Regions from separate parts of the Streptomyces sp. NBC_00178 genome, predicted to be linked through region 1. Evidence: riboswitches for the same ligand, from Rfam matches in the RefSeq annotation. Region 1 holds a riboswitch; each other region holds the start of a gene.
What was found. A riboswitch is a leader RNA that binds a small molecule or an ion and turns the genes downstream of it on or off. The one in region 1 is predicted to bind cobalamin.
Positions count from the first base shown of each region.

Region 2: linked by a shared signal. The riboswitch ahead of OHT61_RS07455 (cobalamin biosynthesis protein) and the one ahead of OHT61_RS29430 (ABC transporter substrate-binding protein) in region 1 are both predicted to bind cobalamin.
Region 3: linked by a shared signal. The riboswitch ahead of OHT61_RS21570 (ribonucleoside-diphosphate reductase subunit alpha) and the one ahead of OHT61_RS29430 (ABC transporter substrate-binding protein) in region 1 are both predicted to bind cobalamin.

Region 1 is NZ_CP108143.1:6,717,401-6,724,781, reverse strand. It holds gene metE (5-methyltetrahydropteroyltriglutamate--homocysteine S-methyltransferase) at 1-1,050, shown strand, start outside; gene OHT61_RS29440 ((2Fe-2S)-binding protein) at 1,128-1,778, opposite strand; gene OHT61_RS29435 ((2Fe-2S) ferredoxin domain-containing protein) at 1,828-2,229, opposite strand; cobalamin riboswitch at 2,291-2,414, opposite strand; cobalamin riboswitch at 2,559-2,736, shown strand; gene OHT61_RS29430 (ABC transporter substrate-binding protein) at 2,779-3,810, shown strand; gene OHT61_RS29425 (FecCD family ABC transporter permease) at 3,807-4,919, shown strand; partial or broken gene OHT61_RS29420 (ABC transporter ATP-binding protein) at 5,015-5,719, shown strand; gene OHT61_RS29415 (GH92 family glycosyl hydrolase) at 5,772-7,381, opposite strand, start outside.
Region 2 is NZ_CP108143.1:1,725,783-1,733,163, reverse strand. It holds gene OHT61_RS07465 (putative cobaltochelatase) at 1-319, opposite strand, end outside; gene OHT61_RS07460 (cobyric acid synthase) at 316-1,926, opposite strand; gene OHT61_RS07455 (cobalamin biosynthesis protein) at 1,923-2,867, opposite strand; cobalamin riboswitch at 2,997-3,124, opposite strand; gene OHT61_RS07450 (hypothetical protein) at 3,275-3,499, opposite strand; gene OHT61_RS07445 (inorganic phosphate transporter) at 3,512-4,771, opposite strand; gene OHT61_RS07440 (class II aldolase/adducin family protein) at 5,027-5,686, shown strand; gene OHT61_RS07435 (alpha/beta hydrolase) at 5,754-6,887, shown strand; gene OHT61_RS07430 (hypothetical protein) at 7,073-7,381, shown strand, end outside.
Region 3 is NZ_CP108143.1:4,886,044-4,893,424, forward strand. It holds gene OHT61_RS21565 (ribonucleotide-diphosphate reductase subunit beta) at 1-39, opposite strand, end outside; gene OHT61_RS21570 (ribonucleoside-diphosphate reductase subunit alpha) at 39-2,435, opposite strand; cobalamin riboswitch at 2,573-2,696, opposite strand; gene OHT61_RS21575 (GNAT family N-acetyltransferase) at 2,749-3,249, opposite strand; gene mctP (monocarboxylate uptake permease MctP) at 3,371-5,026, opposite strand; gene OHT61_RS21585 (DUF3311 domain-containing protein) at 5,023-5,277, opposite strand; gene OHT61_RS21590 (GntR family transcriptional regulator) at 5,458-6,222, opposite strand; gene OHT61_RS21595 (extracellular solute-binding protein) at 6,507-7,381, shown strand, end outside.

The DNA.
Region 1 (7,381 bases):
CCGTACGGGGAACGGGCCGCGTCCCAGCGCGCCCGGCTCGGCCTGCCCCTGCTGCCGACGACGACCATCGGCTCGTTCCCGCAGACCGGCGAACTGCGCGCCGCACGCGCCGGTCTGCGGGCGGGGCGCATCGACGCGGCCGCCTACGACGAGCGCATCAGGGCCGAGATCCAGGAAGTGATCACGTATCAGGAGAAGGCCGGGCTGGACGTGCTGGTGCACGGCGAGCCCGAACGCAACGACATGGTGCAGTACTTCGCCGAACGGCTGACGGGTTACCTCGCCACCCGGCACGGCTGGGTGCAGTCCTACGGCACCCGCTACGTCCGCCCTCCGGTCCTGGCCGGCGACATCTCCCGCCCCGGACCGATGACCGTGGGCTGGACGACGTACGCCCAGTCGCTCACCGACCGTCCGGTCAAGGGCATGCTCACGGGTCCGGTCACCATGCTGGCCTGGTCCTTCGTGCGGGACGACCAGCCGCTCGGGGACACCGCCCGCCAGGTCGCGCTCGCCCTGCGCGACGAGGTCCGTGACCTGGAGGCCGCGGGCACCTCGGTCATCCAGGTGGACGAGCCGGCACTGCGGGAGACACTGCCCCTGCGGGCCGCGGACCGTCCCGCCTACCTCGGCTGGGCCACCGAGGCGTTCCGGCTGACGACCAGCGGGGTACGCCCGGACACCCAGGTCCACACGCACATGTGCTACGCCGAGTTCGGTGACATCGTGCAGGCCATCGACGACCTCGACGCCGACGTCATCAGCCTGGAGGCCGCGCGTTCGCACATGCAGGTCGCCCACGAACTCGCGGCCCACGGATACCCGCGCGAGGCCGGGCCCGGGGTGTACGACATCCACTCGCCCCGCGTGCCGTCCGCCGGGGAGGCGGCGGACCTTCTGCGCGCCGGACTGCGGGCGATCCCGGCGGAGCGCCTGTGGGTCAACCCGGACTGCGGTCTCAAGACCCGTGGCTGGCCGGAGACCAGGGCGTCGCTGGAAAGCCTGGTCGCGGCGGCCCGCACGGTGAGGGACGAGCTCACCGCGTCCTGACCCACCGGGCGGCACCGGCCGGGGCGGTCGCCCCGGCCGGTGCCCTCGCGGCGCCACGTCCGCGTCAGCGGCACGGCTCAGCGGGCGAGGCAGCAGTCCCCGCACGTCGAGCCGCCCGGCGTCCGGTAGTAGAGGCAGCAGCTGCGCCGGCGGAAGCCCAGGCCCGGTCCGGTGACCGAGCCCGTTCCCACGAGCCGCCCCGTGCCGAGCAGTCGGTCCACCAGGCGGGTGAGCGGCCCCCGGATGTCCGGACGGGCGGCCAGCAGGACGCCGGCCGAACCCATCAGCGCGGAGGCGGCGTTGCCGTCCAGCAGGCGTGGTGCGATCCTGACGGCCAGACCGGCCTCCAGCCGTGCCAGATGGTCCATGACCTGGGCGCCGAGGGTGTGTTCGGGTTCCGCGAGGCGGTCGGCGTACCACCCGGCGGGGGCAGGCAGCCCGAGTGCCGAGCCGGTGTCCTCCCTGCGCAGGGTGTCCAGGTCCGGCACGATGCCGTGGAGCAGCGTGCAGGCCAGCACGGGTGACCAGAGGCGTGCCGCGTGGCCGAGCTGGGCGATGGACACGCCGACGCGCAGATCCGTGCGGTACCGGTCGGCGACGGCCGTGGCCAGGTCGGCGAAACCACGGGCGTAGGACGCGCCGACGGGGTGCCAGCCTTCGTCGGGCGCGTCCGTGCGCAGCGCGAAGAAGCCACCCAGCGCCGCCACCTCGGCCAGAGCGCTCGCCACGGCGTCGCCCGGCGCGCGTGCGGCGTCGGGCGGGCCCGGTGGCACCCGCTCAGGTGGCCGCACGGCGCCGAGGGGGAGCGAAGGCGTACAGATCGAGGATCGCCGGCCGGGGCGCGACCCCGGGGCCGCCGGCACGTGCCCAGGCGGCTATGTCCTCGGTGGCGTCCGGGTCGTTGACCAGACCCAGCCAGACGGGCCGGGCTCCCGCGGCCCTGCCCTCGGTGGAGGGCTGTACGACGACGACGTTGGCCTGGTCGCACACGTCGAGGCATTCGGAGACCCGCACCGGTGCCGCGCCGCGCAGCCGCGCGGTCTGCGCCGCGTGGTCCCCGGTCACCTTGGGGCTGCCGCAGCAGCAGTCCCGGCACACGACGATCCGGCAGGGCACCCGCCCCGTCACCGGTGGTGGCACGGTGCTGCCGAAGACCTCTTCGGCCGGGTTCTCGGACATGCCGAACCCCCCTCTCTCCGGGGAGATCCGCCCCGGGGTACGTCGAGGAGGCGACCGCGTGAGTCTCCTGGCTCTCGGGTCGTGGCTCGTCCCGTCCTTCCCGCCCCCGTGGGGGGCGGTGGACGTCGCGGGATCCGCTCGCCGATCACAGTGGCGGGACCGCGCCGGATTCGCACCGGCTTCCTCGGGCCGCCGTCGCCCTGTCGTGGACCATCATGGCATCCGGCGACCGGTGGCGCGGCGGGCAGCCCCGGGGCGGCTGCGGGCACCCGAGGCGGGGCGGCCCGCGCGAGCGTGCGGACGGGGGCCCGTCCCGCCCCGTCCCGGCAGAACGTAGGATCACCTGGTCATCGCCGCGACGGGAGACAGGAAGCCGGTGTGAATCCGGCACGGTCCCGCCACTGTGACCGGGGAACGCGGACCCTCCGCATGCCACCGCGCACCGCGCGGCGGAGCGGGGGCGCCGATCCCGGGAGTCAGGACACTGGCCTGTCGCGGGCCCGATCCGAGGAGCGCGGACTCCCCAGGAGGCTTCACGTGTTCACAGGCATGCCCCTTTTCCCTCACGCACTCAACTCCCGCAGGCGCGGCGCCCTGCGCACGGCGGCCGGCGTACTCGCTCTGTCGGCGCTCGCGCTGACGGCGGGCTGCGGCTCGTCCGACGGCCCGGGTGACGACCCGGGGGCCGCGGCGTCGTCGCCCGCCGGCTTCCCGGTCACCATCGACAACTGCGGTGTGAAGACGACGTACACGCGGCCTCCGGCCCGGGTCGTCACCATCCACCAGCATCCGGCGGAGCTGATGCTCGCCCTCGGTCTCGGGGACCGCATGGTCGGGACCGCCTACCCGGACTCGTCCGTACTGCCGGAACTGAGGAAGGCCTACGAGGCCGTCCCGGAGCTCGCCGAGGAGGAGCCGTCGTTCGAGACGGTCCTGGACGCCGAGCCCGATCTCGTCTACGGCGGCTACGGCAGCGCGTTCGGCGAGAAGGAGGGCCGCTCCCGCAAGGCGTTCGCCGACGCGGGCATCGACACCTACCTCAACCGCGAGTACTGCGGCAAGAAGCAGGTGACGATGGAGGACACGTACGAGGAGATACGCACCATCGGCACGATCTTCGGTGTGCCGGGGCGCGCCGACTCGCTCGTGTCGGACCTGAAGGGCCGTGTCGGCAAGGCCGCCTCCGCGGTCGACGGCGAGGCGGACGTGCCGGTGTTCGTCTACGACAGCGGCGACAAGTCGGCGTTCACCGCGGGCGGCAAGAGCCTCGGCACGGAACTGATCCGGCTCGCCGGCGGGAAGAACGTCTTCGCGGACCTGGACGACGTCTTCGGGGACGTCTCCTGGGAGCAGGTCGTGGAGCGCAGGCCGGAGGCCATCGCCATCTACGACTACGCGGGCTCCGACAGCATCGAGCAGAAGGAGAAGTACCTCCTCTCCCAGCCCGCGCTCGCCGACGTGCCGGCGATCAGGAACAAGCGGTTCGTCGTCCTGCCGCTGACCGCGACCCTGGTCGGGATCCGGTCGGCCTACGCGGTCGGGGATCTCGCCCGCGGCCTGCACCCCGAGAGCTTCCGGTGACCGCTCCCACCGTGGAGGTTCCCGGCCGGCGGGCCGGGGGGAAACGGCCCGCCGGGAAGGTGACGGGCCGCGGCACGCCGGCGCTCACCCTGCTCGTCCTGACCGCGCTGCTGCTCGTCTCGCTGACCGCGGGGCTGGCGATCGGCTCGGTGCACGTGCCGCCCGGTCAGGTGTGGGGCATCGTGGCGCACGCGATCGGCGTCGACCGGTCACCGCCCTCGTGGTCCCCGGCGCGCGAGACCATCGTGCTCGACGTACGCGCCCCGCGCGTCCTGCTCGGGGCGGTGACCGGCGCCGGGCTCGCGGTGGTGGGCACCGCCATGCAGGCGCTCGTCCGCAACCCGCTCGCCGAGCCCTACCTGCTGGGTGTCTCGTCGGGGGCGTCCCTGGGCGCGGTGAGCGTGATCGTGTTCGGGGTGACCTTGTTCGGCCCGGTGTCGCTGTCGGCCGCCGCGTTCGCCGGTGCGCTGGGCGCCCTGCTGCTGGTGTACGCCACCGCGCGTACGGGGGGCCGCATCAGCTCCGTACGCCTGGTGCTGTCCGGTGTGGCGATCGCGGCGGTGCTCACCGCGGTGCTGGACCTGCTCCTGCTGACCACGGACCGGGGCAACGAGGCCCGGGCGGTGCTCGCCTGGACCCTCGGCGGTCTCGGCGGCGTCAGCTGGGCGACCCTCTGGCTGCCCGGCGCCGCCCTGTTGCTGGGCATCGCCGTGCTGTCCCTGCAGGCGCGCAACCTGAACCTTCTGCTGGCGGGCGAGGAGGCGGCCACCACCATGGGACTGGACGTCGCCCGCTTCCGCTCGCGGATGTTCGTGCTGCTGTCCCTGGTCACGGGGGTGCTGGTCGCCGCATCGGGACCGATCGGCTTCGTCGGTCTGATGCTGCCCCACATCGTCCGGCTGTTCGTCGGCGGTGACCACCGCCGGGTGCTGCCCACGGCCGCGCTCGGCGGGGCGGTCTTCCTCGTCTGGGCGGACATCGCCGCACGCGTGGTGGCCGCGCCCACGGAGATCCCGGTCGGGGTGCTCACCGCACTGTGCGGCGGGCCGTTCTTCCTCTGGCTCATGCGCCGCGACGCGCGGCGCGGCACCGGCGAAGGAGTGGCATGACCGCGACCGCACTCGTCGTCGACGGGGTCACGCTCACGGCCGGCGCCCACCGCCTCGTCACCGAGGTCTCGTTGACCGCGCGGCCCGGTGAGGTGATCGGCCTCGTGGGCCCCAACGGCAGCGGCAAGTCCAGTCTGCTGCGCGCCGTCTACCGCGTCCTGCGGCCCGTCACCGGCGAGGTCCGGGTGGACGGGCAGGACGCCTGGTCCCTCCCGGTGCGCCGGCTGGCACGCATGGTGGCGGCGGTGACGCAGGAGTCGGCGGGCGAATTCGACCTGTCGGTCGGCGAGGTGGTGGCGATGGGGCGTACACCGCACAAGCGGCTGCTCGCGGGGGACACCGCCGAGGACGCCGAGGTGATCGCGTCCGCCCTCGCCGCCGTGGACGTCACCGGACTGGCGGCGCGTCCCTTCGACCGGCTGTCGGGCGGTGAGCGCCAGCGCGTCCTCATCGCCCGGGCCCTCGCCCAGGAGCCCACGCTCCTGGTCCTGGACGAGCCGACCAACCACCTCGACATCCGGCACCAGTTGTCCGTCCTCGGCGCGCTGCGGCGGCTTCCGGCCACGGTCCTGGTCGCCCTGCACGACCTCAATCTCGCCGCCCGCTACTGCGACCGCCTGTACGTCCTGGCCGACGGCGAGGTGGTCGCATCGGGCACGCCCGTGGACGTGCTGACACCGGCGCTGCTCGACCGGGTGTACGGCGTGACCGGCGAGGTCGCCGTCCATCCCCTGACGGGCGCGCCGCAGGTGACGTTCCTGCACGGACGGCCGGATCCCGGCGGGCCCGCGGGAGCCTGAGCGCGGAAGGACCCGCCTCTCGTCCGGGGGCGGGTCCTGGTTGCCGGAGCGGTCAGTCGAGGGCGGGCGGCGCGGCATCCGCCGATGTGCCCCAGTCGGAGGGAGCCGTGCCGACCTCGAAGGACAGTTCGCGGGTGCCGCGGATGTCCTCGGTGGTCAGGTAGGTCTTCCCGTACGCCGCCCCGTCGGTCCGCGCCGAGCGGATGTAGCGCGCCGAGTCGGAGGTCCCGGGGGCCTTCACCGTCAGACGGCCCTCGGGGTAGTAGCGCCGGTCCAGGGTGAGGTCCACGCGCTCGAAGACCGGGGTGGAGAGGCCCCAGGTGTCGGTGCCCGGCTGGACCGGGAAGATCCCGATCGAGGACAGGACGTTCCACGCCGACATCGTCCCGAGGTCGTCGTTCCCGGTCATGCCCGTCGGGGCGTCGGTGAACAGGGTGAGCGCCGCGTGCACCACGTCGGTCGTCTTCGACGGCTGACCGGTGGAGAGGTAGGTGTACGGGGCGATCAGGTCGGGCTCGTTCTGCGGGTTGTACTTGTCCGCGTTGTAGTAGTCGTACGGCCCGTTCACCCACACCTCCCGGGCGGTCTTCGCCGGGTCCTTCACCAGCTGGTCGTAGGCGAAGAACGAGTCGAGGCGCTCGTTGGCGGCCTGCGTGCCGCCGATCAGGGAGACCATGCCGGGCAGGTCCTGGGGCACGAGCCACTGGTACTGCCAGGACGTGCCCTCATGGAAGCCCTCGCTCTGTGCCGGGTCGGCGGGCCCGGTGAAGGCGCCGTCCACGTCACGGGCCCGGAAGAATCCGGTCGAACTGTCGAAGATCTTCCGGTAGTTCTGGGCGCGCCGGGTGTACCGCTCGGCGTCCTCCTCGTGGCCCAGCTCCTTCGCCATCTGTCCGAGCATCGCGTCGGACAGGGCGTACTCCAGGGTCGCGGACGCGCCGTGGTCGTAGTCGGAGTCGCCGGGCTTCGCGTGCGGGCGGCCCTTGATGTAGGGGGCGAAGCCGTCGGCGAGGTACTCCTTGTTGGCCTCGCGGCCGACGGGGGCGGAGCCGGCCGGGGGCACACCGTCGGCGTTCTTCTTCAGCGCCCGGTACGCCTGCTCCTCGTACCCCTTGAGCAGGCCCTGCTGGTAGGCGTTGGTGAGGAACGGGGTGACCGGGTCGCCGGTCATGATGTTCGTCTCGACCGTGCCGTAGCCCCACTTGGGCAGCCAGCCGCTGTCCTCGTCGATCTTGATGACGGAGATCGCCATGTCGCGGGACTCGCCCGGTGCGAGGAGCGACAGCAGCTGGGCCTGGGTGCGGTAGGTGTCCCAGAGCGACCAGTTCTGGTAGTAGGTGAAGCCCTTGGCCCGGTGGGTCTTCTGGTCCCAGCCGGTGTAGCGGCCGTCGACGTCGCTGCCGATGTTCGGTGCGAGGAACGCGCGGTAGAGGGACGAGTAGAAGGTCCGGCGGAGGGTCTCGCCACCGCCCTGCGCCTTGACGTCGCCGAGCCTGTCCTCCCACGCGGCCTGCGCGGCGCGTGCGACCTTGTCGTACGGACGGCCGCCCTCGGCGCGGAGGTTGAGGGCCGCCCCCTCGGCGTCGACGTACGAGATCGCCGTGGTCGCCTCGACGGTGCGGTCCTTGGTGGTGTCGAAGCGCAGGAAGGCACCGTTGCGCT
Region 2 (7,381 bases), 5.0 Mb from region 1:
CCCCGACGAGGCGGTCCTCCGACGCGCCGACGGGCAGCTCCACGGTCCGCGCCGCACGCGCCGCACCGGCCTCCGCGCCGTGCGGGCCGTCGGGACACGCCGGGTCGGGCGCCCCCGGGTCGCACGAGAACCGGCACCCGGCGACCACCGGGACCTCGGGCATGAGCGCGGCGAGCGCGCGCACGGCCGTCGACTTCGCGGTGCCCTTCTCACCCCGGACGAGCACCCCGCCCACGGCGGGACTCACGGCGTTGAGCAGCAGCCCGATCCGTAGATCGTCCTGCCCGACGATGGCGGTGAAGGGGTACGGCGTACTCACAGGGCCTCCTCGGTCGCGTGTACTTCGGTCGTTGCTTCCGGCACGGCCGGTGCGCCCTCGCGGACGTCCGGCCCGGTCGCCGGGGTGCGGGCGGGCACCGGCGCGGGCGCTCCCGGCGGCACGAAGGGCAGCCCGGCCGGTGCCCCCTCCTCGATCAGCCGCCACAGGGCGTCCGTGTCCGCGTGCTCCTCGATCAGATCCCCCAGCCGGTCGAGCTGCTCCTCCCGCAGCGCCGCGAAACTCGTGTCCGGGGCCGCGGTGAACCGCCGCCCGGCCGCCCGGGCGACCTCACCCAGGAACGCGCGCCGGAAGGCGTCGCTCTCCAGCGAGCCGTGCCAGTGCGTCCCCCACACCGACCCCACCCGGCAGCCGTCCAGGAAGGGCTCGCCGCCGCGCACGTCGGCGACCCCGTGATGGATCTCGTACCCCTCCACGGGCTCGCCCAGCGCCGACCCGGACGGCCTGCCCAGCACCTTCTCCCGGCCGAAGCGGACCCGCACCGGCAGCAGCCCGAGCCCGTCCACCACGCCGGCCCGCGACTCCACGTCGTCCTCGATGCGCTCGCCCAGCACCTGGAACCCGCCGCAGATCCCCAGCACGGGCCGCCCCTCGGCGGCCCGTCGCAGCAACGCGTCCGCCAGTCCGCGCTCCCGCAGCCACGCCAGCGCCTTCACGGTGCCCCGTGTGCCGGGCACGATCACGAGGTCCGCGTCGGCGAGCTCCTCCGCGCGGTCCACGAACCGCACGACCACACCGGGCTCGGCCGCGAGCGCGTCCACGTCGGTGAAGTTCGACATCAGCGGTACGGCGCACACCGCCACCCGCAGCACGTCCTCACCGTGCGGCGGCGCCACGACCGACTCGCGCACGGTGCCGCGCATCGAGACCCGCAGCCCGTCCTCCTCGTCGATGCCCAGCCCGTGGGCGTACGGCAGCACGCCGAAGGTCCGCCGCCCCGTGAGCCCGTGCAGCATGTCGAGACCGGGCTCCAGCAGCGACACGTCACCGCGGAACTTGTTCACGAGGTAACCGGCGACCAGCGACTGGTCCTCGGCGCTCAGGAGCGCCGTCGTACCGAAGAACGAGGCGAACACACCACCCCGGTCGATGTCCCCGACCACCACCACCGGAAAGCGCGCGGCCCGCGCGATGCCCATGTTGACGATGTCCGTGCGCCGCAGGTTGATCTCGGCGGGGCTGCCCGCCCCCTCGCAGATCACGGCGTCGTACGAGCTCCGCAGCTGCTCCAGGCAGTCCACGACGGTGCCCAGCAGGGCTTCCTGCCGACCGCCGTGGTAGCCGCGGGCGCTCATCTCGCCGACCGGCCGGCCCATCAGGACCACCTGGCTGGAACGGTCGCCGCCCGGTTTCAGCAGCACCGGGTTCATCAGGGCCGACGGCTCCACCCGGGCGGCCTGCGCCTGCATCGCCTGGGCACGGCCGATCTCCGCCCCCTCCCGGGTGACGAAGGAGTTCAGCGACATGTTCTGCGCCTTGAACGGCGCGACCTTCACCCCCCGGCGCACCAGCCACCGGCAGATCCCGGCCGTGACGACGCTCTTGCCCGCGTCCGAGGTGGTCCCGGCCACCAGCAGTCCGCCGCTCATCTGCCCCTCCGTCCCCAGGCCAGCCGCCCCGCCGCACAGACGCCGAGGGCCAGCACACTCACCCGGCGCGACAGCCGCACCGCGCGTTCGATGTCGGCGACCCGCACGTCCCGGCCCGCCTCCCCGTTGAGCACCGGCCGGTGCTCGACCCGCCCGCCGTAGGCCAGGGTCCCGCCCAGACGAACGCCGAGCGCCCCCGCGAACGCGGCCTCCACCGGGCCCGCGTTGGGGCTCGGGTGCTTCCCGGCGTCCGAGCGCCAGGCGCGGACGGCCTGGCGGGGACGGCCGCCCGCGGCCACGGCGAGCGCGGCGGTGAGCCGGGCCCCGGGCCAGCCCGCGAGGTCGTCGAGCCGGGCCGACGCCCAGCCGTAGCGCCCGTAGCGGGGCGACTTGTGCCCCACCATCGCGTCGAGGGTGTTCACGGCCCGGAAGCCGACCAGTCCCGGCACCCCGCCGAGCGCGCCCCACACCAGGGCGCCCACGACGGCGTCGGAGGTGTTCTCGGCGACGGACTCGACGACGGCCCGGGCGATCCGCGGCCCGTCGAGCGCCTGCGGGTCGCGCCCGCACAGGTGCGGCAGCCGCTCCCTGGCGAGCTCGACGTCCCCGGCCTCCAGGGCACCGCCGATGGCCCGGGCCTCGCGGCCCAGCGACGTGCCCCCGACGACGGCCCAGGTGGCGGCGGCGGTCAGTGCCACGGCGGCCGTGGGACGGTTCCGCACGGCGCGGGCCGCCAGCCCGGCGGCGGCCGTGGCCCCGCCCGCGCAGACGAGCGTGTGCAGGGCGCCCCAGCCCCGGTGGTCGTGCCACAGGCGGCTCTCGGCGCCCGCGGCGGCCCGCCCGAAGGCGGCGACGGGGTGGCCGCGCCGGGGGTCACCGAGCAGCAGGTCGCCGATCAGACCGGCGGCGGCGCCGTACGCGAAGATGCGGTCGGCTCGCACGGATCAGAGGTCCGTCGCGCCTCGCAGGGACGTCGTCACGGGTGGTGCGGGCAGGGACGCACGGCGGCCGGGCATGGCAGATGTCCTCACTCAGGGTCCGCGCCCTGGTTCGACGTGACCGGCGACGAGAGTCTCCTGGCTTCCGGATCCGCGGGTCCTCCGGCCTTCCAGCCCGCGGTGGCGGGCCGTGACTTCCGTGTGGAGGACTGCTCCCCGGTGACAGTGGCGGGACCGCGCCGGATTCGCACCGGCTTCCTCTCCTGTCGCCGTAAATGGCTCCGGCAGTCCACCACGCCCCGTGAAGGCCCGTCAACCTGCCGTTGACCTGCGAGGCTTCGGTGTGGCCGGACGCACACCGGGCCGGACACACGCACGGTGTGTCCGGCCCGGAGGGGTGCCCGAGGGGGTCAGGCGACGATCAGGTAGATCCCGTACGCGACCGCCGCCGCGCACACGGCGAAGCAGGCGTAGGCGCCGGTGCGCGCCAGGGCGTGGGAACCGGCGCCGCCCTGGCCCGTCCGCACCTGCTTGGCCAGGCCGGTGATGCCGAGGGTGAAGAGGCCGACGAGCGCGACGGTGACCACGAGGCTGATCCCGAAGACGGAGGCGAGAGCCGCCCAGTCGATTTTCATGCGGATGCGTCCTTACACCGTGGCCGGCCGGGCCGGGTCGGCCTGGGTGTCCGGGGCGGGGATGGTGGTCTTGAGTTCCGGGACGGGCACACCCGCGGGCGGCGGGGTGACGGCCGCGATGGCCGTCGTGACGACACCGGCGGGCTCCTCGGCGGCCCCGTCGGCCGCGTTGACGTTGGTGTGGTCGACCGGCTTGCGCCGCGAGAGCATCCAGATCGCGCCGGAGCCCGCGACCAGCAGGGCGGCCGTCACGGCGACTCCCCAGGAGCCCTGCTTGGTCAGCAGCTCGGCGCCCGCGCCGACGAGACCGGCGGCCGGCAGGGTCAGGCCCCAGGCGACGAACATCCGGGTGGCGGTGGACCAGCGGACCACGCCCCCCTTGCGTCCGAGCCCGGCGCCCATGACCGCACCGGAGACGGACTGCGTGGTGGAGAGGGAGAACCCGAGGTGCGAGGAGGCCAGGATGACCGTGGCGGCGCTGGTCTGGGCGGCGAAGCCCTGGGGCGGACGGAGCTGGGTGAGTCCGCTGCCCATGGTGCGGATGATGCGCCAGCCGCCGAGGTAGGTGCCGAGGGCGATGGCGACGCCGGCCGCGGTGATGACCCAGACCGGGGGGTTGGAACCGGGGGCGAGGACGCCGCCGGTGACCAGGGCCAGGGTGATGATGCCCATGGTCTTCTGCGCGTCGTTGGTGCCGTGGGCGAGCGAGACCAGACCGGCGGAGGCGATCTGCCCGGCGCGGTAGCCCTTGGCGGTCGACTTCAGCTGCGCCTCGTCGGTGATCTTCCGGTTGAGGCGGTACGTCAGCTTCGTCGCCAGCAGTGCGGCGATACCGGCGACGAGCGGCGCGGCGACCGCGGGCAGCAGGACCTTCGTGACGACGGTTCCGCCGTTGATCGAGGACCAGCCGGCCGACGTCACCGCGGCGCCGATGAGGCCGCCGAAGAGTGCGTGGGAGGAACTGGAGGGCAGGCCGACCAGCCAGGTCAGCAGATTCCACAGGATCGCGCCGACGAGCGCGGCGAAGATGACCTCGGTTCTGAGGCCGTCCTCGCTGACGATCCCGCCGGAGATGGTCTTGGCGACCTCCACCGAGAGGAACGCGCCGACGAGATTGAGAACGGCGGACATGGCCACCGCTGTCTTGGGCTTGAGGGCGCCGGTCGAGATGGTCGTGGCCATCGCGTTGGCGGTGTCGTGGAAACCGTTCGTGAAATCGAACACGAGAGCTGTCACGATCACAATCGCGAGCAGCAGCGTGATGTGTTCCATTTACCCAGGCAATCGTTCGACGTCATTGGCACGTGGAACGTAAGCAACCTTGGTGAACGGAAGGTGAACTGGGCAGGGCGGCATGGTGACCCCAAACGTTCGTGGCGGTTCCGCTTGTATGCGGACGGGGTGGGGCGGACGGTCGCGGCCGGTGCGGCGCATGGCCTCCGGTCGGCCCGGAGGGTCCCGTAACACCCTATTTGCCCGAAGAGGAGACATCGGTCACGCGCGCCGTGGCGGCCCTAGGATCTGCGCATGGACGACGGGCACCGGGACACGATCGGACAGGCGTGGGAGAGCCTCGTCGCGACGGCGCGCAGGACGGCCGCCGAAGGGCTGGTCGTCGGCACCTCGGGCAACGTCTCGGCCCGGGTCGGCGACCTCGTGCTGGTCACCCCCAGCGGGGTGCCCTACGACCGGCTGGGACCGGGGGACACGGTCGGGGTCGACCTCGCGGGGCGCCAGGTGCTGGGGGACCTCGTCCCGACCAGCGAACTCCCCCTGCACCTCGCCGTGTACCGCGAGACCTCCGCGGCCGCCGTCGTCCACACCCACGCCGTGCACGCGACCGCCGTCTCCACGCTCGTCGACGAGGTGCCCCTGGCCCACTACGCCGCGGCCATGCTCGGCGGGCCGGTCCGCACCGCCCCGTACGCGCGCTACGGCACGCCGGAACTGGCCGGCCACATGCTCGACGCCCTGCGCGGCCGCACGGGCTGCCTGCTCCGCAACCACGGGACCGTGACGTACGGGGACACCCTGGACCAGGCTTACGACCGCACCGCCCAGCTCGAATGGATGTGCAGGCTCTGGCTCACCGCGAGCTCCGTTCCCGGCCGGAACCCGAGCCTGCTCACCCCCGCCCAGCTGGACGACGTGCGCACCGCCCTGGAGGGATACGGCCAGCAGGGCTGACCCGGACCGAGCACCGTACGGACGCCGCCCACTGGCAGCCCGCCCGCCGGGCCGGGACACTGAAGCCGTGCGCCCGGCAACAGCAGCGGCAGCGGCCGCCACCACGATCCTCGGAGTCGGCGCGGCAGCGGTCGCCGCCGGCCGGTACGCGAGCGACACCGCCCTCGGGGCCCCGTCGCAGCCGCGTCCGTTCCCCGCCGACCGCCGTATGACCGTGCACGCCACGGCCGCGGGGCAGGTGACACTGACCCGGTCCTTCGCGGCGCTGCGCCCCGGCGTCTACGGCCTGACCGCACGCGACGTCCACGCCGTCGTGGGCCCGGTCGTCGGCCGGCCGGCCGACGGCTCGGCGGACACCGTCGTACGGCGGCTCGAACGGGTGAACCTCGGCAGCCTCAAACCGGGCGCCCGGGTCCGCCTCACCCCCGAGATCCACCGCGGCGACCCGCTCGCCGCCCTGGGCCTCGCCTACAAGGAGGTCGAGGTCCCCGGAGAGCTCGGCGCCCTGCCGGCCTGGTTCGTCCCCGGTGCCCGCGACACCTGGGTCATCACCGTCCACGGCCTCGGCACCACGCGGGAGCACCCGCTGAACGTGCTGGACTTCCTCCAGGCCCAGCAACTCCCCGTGCTCGACCTCGCCTACCGGGGCGACCCCGGAGCCCCGCGCTCACCCGACGGCCTCGCGCACCTCGGCGAGTCCGAGTGGCGCGACCTCGACGCGGCCATCCGCTACGCCGTGCGCTACGGCGCCGAGAGCGTCATCCTGCACGGCTGGTCCTCGGGCGCCTCGATGGCCCTGCACGCGGCCGTCGACTCGGCCCTCCGCGACCGCATCGGCGGGCTCGTCCTCGACTCCCCGGTGCTGGACTGGCGGACCACCCTGCGCGCCCTCGCGACCGCCCGGGGCGTCCCGGCCGCGCTGCTGCCGCTCGCCGTCCGGGCGGCCCAGGGCCAGACCGGGCTCCGCGGAGCCCCGCTGCTGGAGACCTCGGTCCCCTCCGCCCTGCACTGCCCCACCCTCGTGTTCCACGGCCCCGACGACACCCTCGCCCCCTGGGGCCCGTCGCGGGAGCTCGCCGCCCGACGCCCCGACCTGGTGACCCTGCACTCCGTGGCGCAGGCTCCGCATGCGGCGATGTGGAACGCGGACCCGGACGGTTACGAGGAGGCGCTCCGGCGCTTCCTCACGCCCCTGATGTGAGCTGATGGGCCGGAACGGCCCGGTTGGTGACCCCGTCACAAGGCGCCCCGAACCCCGGTCGTGCGGCTTCCGTTTGGGCTTTCGGCCCGTCAGAGGCAAGACTGCTCCCCGTGACGTCCCGTACCCCGCGCGACTCCAGGCTGCGACTTGTCCGCCCGCGACCCCAGGCCACCGCCCGCAAGGCCGTGACGACCCGGCGCACCAGGCCGGCCCCCCGCCCACCCGAGGGCACGCCGCCCCCGGCGGAACTGGCGCGGCAGGCCCGAGCCGTGCTCGCCGACGCCGTACGGATCGCCCTGTGGGCGGCCGGCGGCGCCGGCCCCGGAGCCGCCCCGCTCGCCGCGGGCGACCTCGAACGGGCCTCGGCCGCTCTGGAGCTCTCCCCGGACCACGTGCGGGCCGGCTGGGACCGCGCCAGGCTCGCCGGACTCATCGAGCTCCACGGCGACACCGCGCGCCCCGGCTGGCGGCTGCGGGCGTGGGACCGCGACGAC
Region 3 (7,381 bases), 1.8 Mb from region 1:
GCCCGGGTCGAGGAGGTTCTTGCTCTCGGACGTACTCATTACTGGCAGGCCTCGCAGGACTCGGGGTTTTCGAGGGAGCAGGCGATCGCGTCAGCGTCGGGCGACGACGCCTGCTGTACGGGAATGGGGGCGGCGGCCGCGGCCTGCCCGGACGCCGCGCGGGCGATCCGGGTCGCCGGGCGCGAACGCAGGTAGTACGTCGTCTTCAGCCCCTGCTTCCAGGCGTACGCGTACATCGAGGAGAGCTTGCCGATCGTCGGCGTCTCCAGGAACAGGTTGAGCGACTGGCTCTGGTCGAGGAACGGCGTGCGCGCCGCCGCCATGTCGATCAGTCCACGCTGCGGGATCTCCCACGCCGTGCGGTACAGCGCCCGCACGTCCTGCGGGATCCACGCGAAGCCCTGCACGGAGCCGCTCGCCTCGCGCAGCGCCTCACGGGTCCGGGCGTCCCACACGCCGAGCCGCTTCAGCTCGTCCACGAGGTAGCCGTTGACCTGGAGGAACTCACCGCTGAGCGTCTCGCGCTTGAAGAGGTTGGAGACCTGCGGCTCGATGCACTCGTACACCCCGGCGATCGAGGCGATCGTCGCCGTCGGCGCGATGGCGAGCAGCAGGGAGTTGCGCATCCCGGTCTTCGCGACCCGGGCGCGCAGCGCGTCCCAGCGCTCCGGCCAGCTCAGCTCCGTGTCGTAGTGGTCGGGGTGCAGCACACCGCGGGCGGCGCGCGTCTCGGACCAGGCGGGAAGCGGGCCCGACCGCTCGGCCAGGTCGCAGGACGCCTCGTACGCGGCCAGCATGATCCGCTCGGAGATCTTCGTGGACAGGGCGCGGGCCTCGGGGGAGTCGAAGGGCAGCCGCAGCTGGAAGAAGACGTCCTGGAGGCCCATCGCGCCGAGACCCACCGGACGCCAGCGGGCGTTGGAGCGGCCGGCCTGCTCGGTCGGGTAGAAGTTGATGTCGACGACCCGGTCCAGGAACGTCACGGCGGTGCGCACGGTGGCGTCCAGCCGCTCCCAGTCGATGCCGCCGTCGGCCACGAACGCGCCCAGGTTGACCGAACCCAGGTTGCAGACGGCCGTCTCGCCGTCGTCGGTGACCTCGAGGATCTCGGTGCACAGGTTCGAGGAGTGCACGACCCGGCCCGGCTCGGCCGTCTGGTTGGCCGTGCGGTTGGAGGCGTCCTTGAAGGTCATCCAGCCCTGACCGGTCTGCGCGAGGGTACGCATCATCCGGCCGTACAGCTCACGCGCGGGCATCGACTTGCGGGCCAGGCCCTTGGCCTCGGCCGCGCGGTAGGCCGCGTCGAACTCGTCGCCCCACAGGTCGACCAGCTCGGGCACCTCGGCGGGGGAGAACAGCGACCACTCGGTGTCGGCGTCGACGCGGCGCATGAACTCGTCCGGGATCCAGTGCGCCAGGTTGAGGTTGTGCGTGCGCCGCTGGTCCTCGCCGGTGTTGTCGCGCAGCTCCAGGAACTCCTCGATGTCCGCGTGCCAGGTCTCCAGGTAGACGGCGGCGGCACCCTTGCGGCGGCCGCCCTGGTTGACCGCGGCGACCGAGGCGTCGAGCGTCTTGAGGAACGGCACGATCCCGTTGGAGTGGCCGTTCGTGCCGCGGATCAGCGAACCCCGGGCGCGGATGCGCGAGTACGAGAGGCCGATGCCGCCCGCGTGCTTCGAGAGGCGGGCCACCTGGTGGTAGCGGTCGTAGATCGAGTCGAGCTCGTCCAGCGGCGAGTCCAGCAGGTAGCAGGAGGACATCTGCGGGTGCCGGGTGCCGGAGTTGAAGAGGGTCGGCGAGGACGGCAGGTAGTCGAGGCGGCTCATCAGGCCGTACAGGGAGGCCACTTCGTCCAGGGCGCGCTGCGAGGTGTCCTCGGCCAGTCCGGCGGCCACGCGCAGCATGAAGTGCTGCGGGGTCTCGACGACCTGCCGGGTGAGCGGGTGGCGCAGCAGGTAGCGGCTGTGCAGCGTGCGCAGGCCGAAGTAGCCGAAGCGGTCGTCCGCCCCGTCGGCGAGCGAGCGTTCCACCAGCGCGTCCAGCGCGGCCGCGTGCAGCGCGACGAACTCCGCCGTGCGGTCCGCGATCAGGCCCTCGCGGTGCCCGACGGCGACCGACGAGGAGAAGGAGACCGCGCCTTCGCCCGCCGCCTCGTCCGCGATCGCGAGGGTGAGCAGCCGGGCGGCGAGCCGGGAGTACGCCGGGTCCTCCGAGATCAGACCCGCGGCGGCCTCGGTGGCCAGCGAGCGCAGCTCGGCCTCGTCCGCCCGCGCGCTCCGGCCGCGCAGCGCGGCGGCCGCGACCCGTCCGGGGTCGGTGTCGGGCAGATCGGCGGTCAGACCGGTCAGGGTCCGCAGCAGCGCGGTCCCGGGCGCGTCGGTCGTGAGGCTCTCGGATTCCGCGGCTGAAACCGGGTCTGCGGGCGCGATGGTCACTGGGGCTATCCCTCGCTCGGCTCGGGGCCTGCGGGAGCGGGGCAGCCGGGCACGGTCGCCCCCGGGGAGGGAGCACGGCGCGCACGGCGTCCACCGGCCTTCCGCGGGGCCCGGACGTCTCGGCATCCGGTTCGGTCGAGCCGGACGCACCGTCGGCAGGTCCTCGGACTCCGCGGTGCGCGAATGCACACCGATCACACCGTTGCGGGACAGTTCCGGATTCGCACCGGATTCCCCTGCGGCGACAGCGAGGTCGAGCATACATGTGGGGGCTGCCGATTGAGGCAGCCCCCACATGTAGTGTCGTGACGGGTCAAAAGGTCAGGCGGTACGTCAGCAGGGTGAAGCCGGGAAGCGGGCTCCAGTCCCGCTCAGGGGTCCGTACGAAGCCGAGCCGCGCGTAGATGCGGTGGGCGGACCCCATGGACGGCTGGGTCGACAGCACCACCCCGGACAGCCCCTCGGTGGCGCGTGCCCGCTCGACACAGGCCCGGACGAGCGCCTCGCCGGCACCGCGTCCGCGCGCCGCACGGGAGACGGCCAGCATCCGCAGTTCGGCCTCGTCCCCGCCCGCGATGTCGGTCCACGGGCTGCCCGGCGTGACGTAGGTGACACCTCCCAGCAGGAGGCCACCGGGGTCCACCGCCGCCAGCACGAGCGCCTCGGCGGCGCGGCGTCCGACGGCGCGGAGCTGTTCGACGTACTGATCGGCCGCGCCGAAGTCCAGCAGTCCGTCGTCGAGGTAGGCCCGGGTGGTGATCTCGCCCAGGGCCTCGTGCTCGCCGGCGCGGACCGGTCTGATCGAGACGTCCATGCGCGGAGTCTGCCTCAGACGGCGGCCCGGCGCACGTGCCTTTCGGGGAGCCGGCGAACCGGCCCCGCACACGGGCCCGTCCCGGCAGGGCGGACCCTGCCGGGACGGACGACGTCACGGGCTACAGGCGTTCCAGGGGCTCGGGCTCGCCTCCCGGCGCACCCACCGTGGCCGGCGGGAGCGTGACCTTGACGCCGGGCTCGCCGACGTCCGCGGTGTAGTCGGACGGCGAGGTCTCGTCGATACCCGCCGGGGCCTTCAGCGCGTTCAGGACGAAGGTCAGCACGACCACGACGACGATGTTCAGCACGATCGCGGTGAGACCGATGTAGCCGATCTCGCCGATGCCGGGGATCTCCTTCGAGGAGCCGCCGAAGTGCTTCTGCGTCGGGCTGGCGACGCCGTACGCGGCCACCGTGCCGTAGATCATGCCGACGGCCCAGCCTGCGATCAGGGCCCAGCGGTGGAACCACCGGGTGAACAGGCCGCCCACCAGCGCCGGCATGGTCTGGAGGATCCAGATCCCGCCGAGCAGCTGGAAGTTGATCGCGACCGTCTTGTCCATGGTGAGGACGAAGGCGAGCGCGCCCACCTTGACGAGCAGCGAGACCAGCTTGGAGACCTTGGTCTCCTGGGCCGGTGTCGCGTCGGGCTTGATGAAGTCCTTGTAGATGTTCCTGGTGAAGAGGTTCGCCGCGGCGATCGACATGATCGCGGCCGGCACCAGGGCGCCGATCCCGATCGCGGCGAAGGCCACACCCGCGAACCAGTCGGGGAACATGGTCTCGAACAGCTGGGGGATCGCCAGCTGCCCGTTGTCGACCTTGATCCCGGCCGCGATCGCCATGAACCCGAGCAGGGCGAGCAGGCCCAGCATCAGGGAGTACAGCGGCAGGATCGTGGTGTTGCGCCGGATCACCTCACGGCTGCGGCTGGAGAGCGTCGCCGTGATCGAGTGCGGGTACATGAAGAGCGCGAGCGCGGAGCCCAGTGCCAGCGTCGCGTAGCCCCACTGGCCCATCTCCCCGGGCACGAGCGCGCCCCTCGGTTTGCCCGTCGCCTCGTTGGTCTGGGCGAACGCCTCGCCGGCCTTCGCGAAGATGTCGTCGAAGCCGCCGAGTTTGATCGGGATGTAGATGATGGCCACCGCGATGACCAGGTAGATCAGGCCGTCCTTGACGAACGCGATGAGCGCGGGGGCCCGCAGTCCCGAGGAGTACGTGTACGCGGCGAGGACCGCGAACGCGATCAGCAGCGGCAGGTCCTTGACGAACCAGTGGGTGTTCTCGCCGCCGCCGACGCCCATGACGTCCAGCACGGCCTGGATGCCGACCAGCTGGAGCGCGATGTACGGCATGGTGGCGAGGATGCCCGTGAGGGCGACCGCCAGTGAGAGGCCCTTCGAGCCGAAGCGGCCGCGGACGAAGTCCGAGGTGGTGACGTACCCGTGCTTGTGCGACACCGACCACAGGCGGGGCAGGAAGGTGAAGATCAGCGGGTAGACGAGGATCGTGTACGGCACGGCGAAGAAGCCCGCCGCACCGGCCGCGTAGATCGCCGCGGGGACCGCGACGAAGGTGTACGCGGTGTACAGGTCGCCGCCGAGCAGGAACCAGGTGACCCAGGTGCCGAACGACCGGCCGCCCAGACCCCATTCGTCGAGGCTCGCCTCGTTCTCGGCCTTGCGCCAGCGCGCGGCCATGAATCCGATGACCGTGACGGCCAGGAAGAAGAAGATGAACACGGCGAGTGCGACGCCGTTCACGCCGTCCTTCATGCGGAAGCACCTCCCTTGCGGGCGCGCTGGTCACGCTGCCACAGCTTGTAGGCGACCATGGTGAGCGAGGTCGAGATGAGCACCCAGAGCATCTGGTACCAGTAGAAGAAGGGGATACCGATGAAGGTCGGGTTCACCTTGGCGTACGAGCCCACCCAGAGCATCGCCACGAACGGTGCGATCAGGCACAGCGCGATGACCACCCTCGCGGGTGTCACTGTTGGTGGTTTCGCCTCGGTTTTTTCTGACATCGGCAACTCCGTCCCCTCGCTGATCACCTGGTGTAATGCGCAGGAAATCTAGGCGAGGGTTCCGCCCAGCGTCACCCCCCGTCCGCATTGCGGTCCTGCAACGGTCCGGAAGACACCCGGAACGAGTGGATCCCCCCGCAGGTGTGCGAGGGGATCCGAGGCCGCCGGAAGGGGTCCGGGTCAGTCGGTGGGACGCTTCAGGCGGGCGACGAACTTGTACCGGTCGCCCCGGTAGACCGAGCGCACCCACTCCACCGGCTCGCCGTGCCCGTCGACCGAGTGCCGGGACAGCATGAGCATCGGCAGCCCGACGTCCGTGCCCAGCAGCCCGGCCTCGCGCGGCGTGGCGAGCGAGGTCTCGATGGTCTCCTCGGCCTCGGCGAGCCGGACGTCGTACACCTCGGCCAGCGCGGTGTAGAGCGACGTGTACTTCACCAGGGAACGGCGCAGCGCGGGGAAGCGCTTCGCCGAGAGGTGCGTGGTCTCGATCGCCATCGGCTCACCGCTGGCGAGCCGCAGCCGCTCGATCCGCAGCACCCGGCCCCCCGCGGTGATGTCCAGCAGCCCGGCGAGCGTGTCGTCCGCGGTCACATAGCCGATGTCCAGGAGCTGGGACGTGGGTTCGAGGCCCTGGGCGCGCATGTCCTCGGTGTACGAGGTGAGTTGCAGGGCCTGCGAGACCTTCGGCTTGGCGACGAAGGTCCCCTTGCCCTGGATGCGTTCCAGCCGGCCCTCGACGACGAGTTCCTGGAGCGCCTGGCGCACCGTGGTGCGGGAGGTGTCGAACTCGGCGGCCAGGGTCCTCTCGGGCGGCACGGGGGTGCCGGGCGGCATGGTGTCCGTCATCTCCAGGAGATGGCGCTTGAGCCTGTAGTACTTGGGGACGCGTGCCGTGCGCGTAGCCGCACCGGTCTCGCCCGTACTGCTGCCCCCGTCGGCACCCATGATCCGCCTTCCCGACTGCTGCGTTGCTGCCGTCACCGGCTCCTCCGTCTGTCGCGGCTCACATGGTGGCACGGTCCGGTCACGGGTCGTCGCCCTCCCTTAGGTGTCGGTCCTATAACGGACGCGAGTGCACTTCTTATACACCCTTGACACCCCTAAAGGTCTAGGCCAAGCTCCCGGTACTGGTCTAAACCATTAAAGACCAGGTCCCAGCCCCAGCAGAACTACTCGTGGGTGTCTTCGCGGTGGGCGGGGGGGTTGCAGCACCCTGAGGAGGGTTCAGCGTGAAGCGCAAGCTCATCGCGGCGATCGGCGTCGCGGGCATGATGGTCAGCATGGCGGCGTGTGGCTCCGACGACGGCGGCAGCGACAGCAGCGGCAAGAAGTCCGGTCCGGACAGCTACAAGGGACAGACCCTCACCGTCTGGGCCATGGACGGCTCGACGCCGGAGCAGTGGCAGAAGGATCTTACCGCCGCCTTCGAGAAGAAGACCGGCGCGAAGGTCAAGTTCGAGGTCCAGCAGTGGAACGGCATCCAGCAGAAGCTGACGACCGCCCTCTCCGAGGAGAACCCGCCGGACGTCTTCGAGATCGGCAACACCCAGACCGCGGCGTACGCCAAGACCGGCGGGCTCGCCGACCTCGGTGACCTCAAGTCGGAGATCGGCGGCGACTGGGCCGCCAACCTGAACGAGGCCGCCGTCGTGGACGGCAAGCAGTACGCCGCCCCGTGGTACTTCGCCAACCGCGTGGTCCTCTACAACAAGACGGTCTTCGCGGACGCGGGCGTCACCGAAACCCCCAAGACCCGCGACGAGTTCTTCGCGGCGCTCGACAAGATCAAGGCCAAGGGCAAGGCCGAGCCGCTCTACCTCCCCGGCCAGAACTGGTACTTCTTCGACGGCCTCACCATCGGCAAGGGTGCGGACCTCATCAAGAAGGACGGGGACAAGTGGGTCTCCAACCTCGCCGACCCGAAGATCGGCGAGGCGATGGACCTGTACAAGAAGTACCAGGCCTACTCCAAGGCCCCCAAGGACAAGGACGAGGCGACCCCGCAGCAGGCCGACGTCTTCGCCAAGGGCAAGACCGGCGCCTTCATCGGCATGGGCTGGGAGGCCGGCACGGCGATCGCGGCCAACCCGGCCATCGAGAAGGA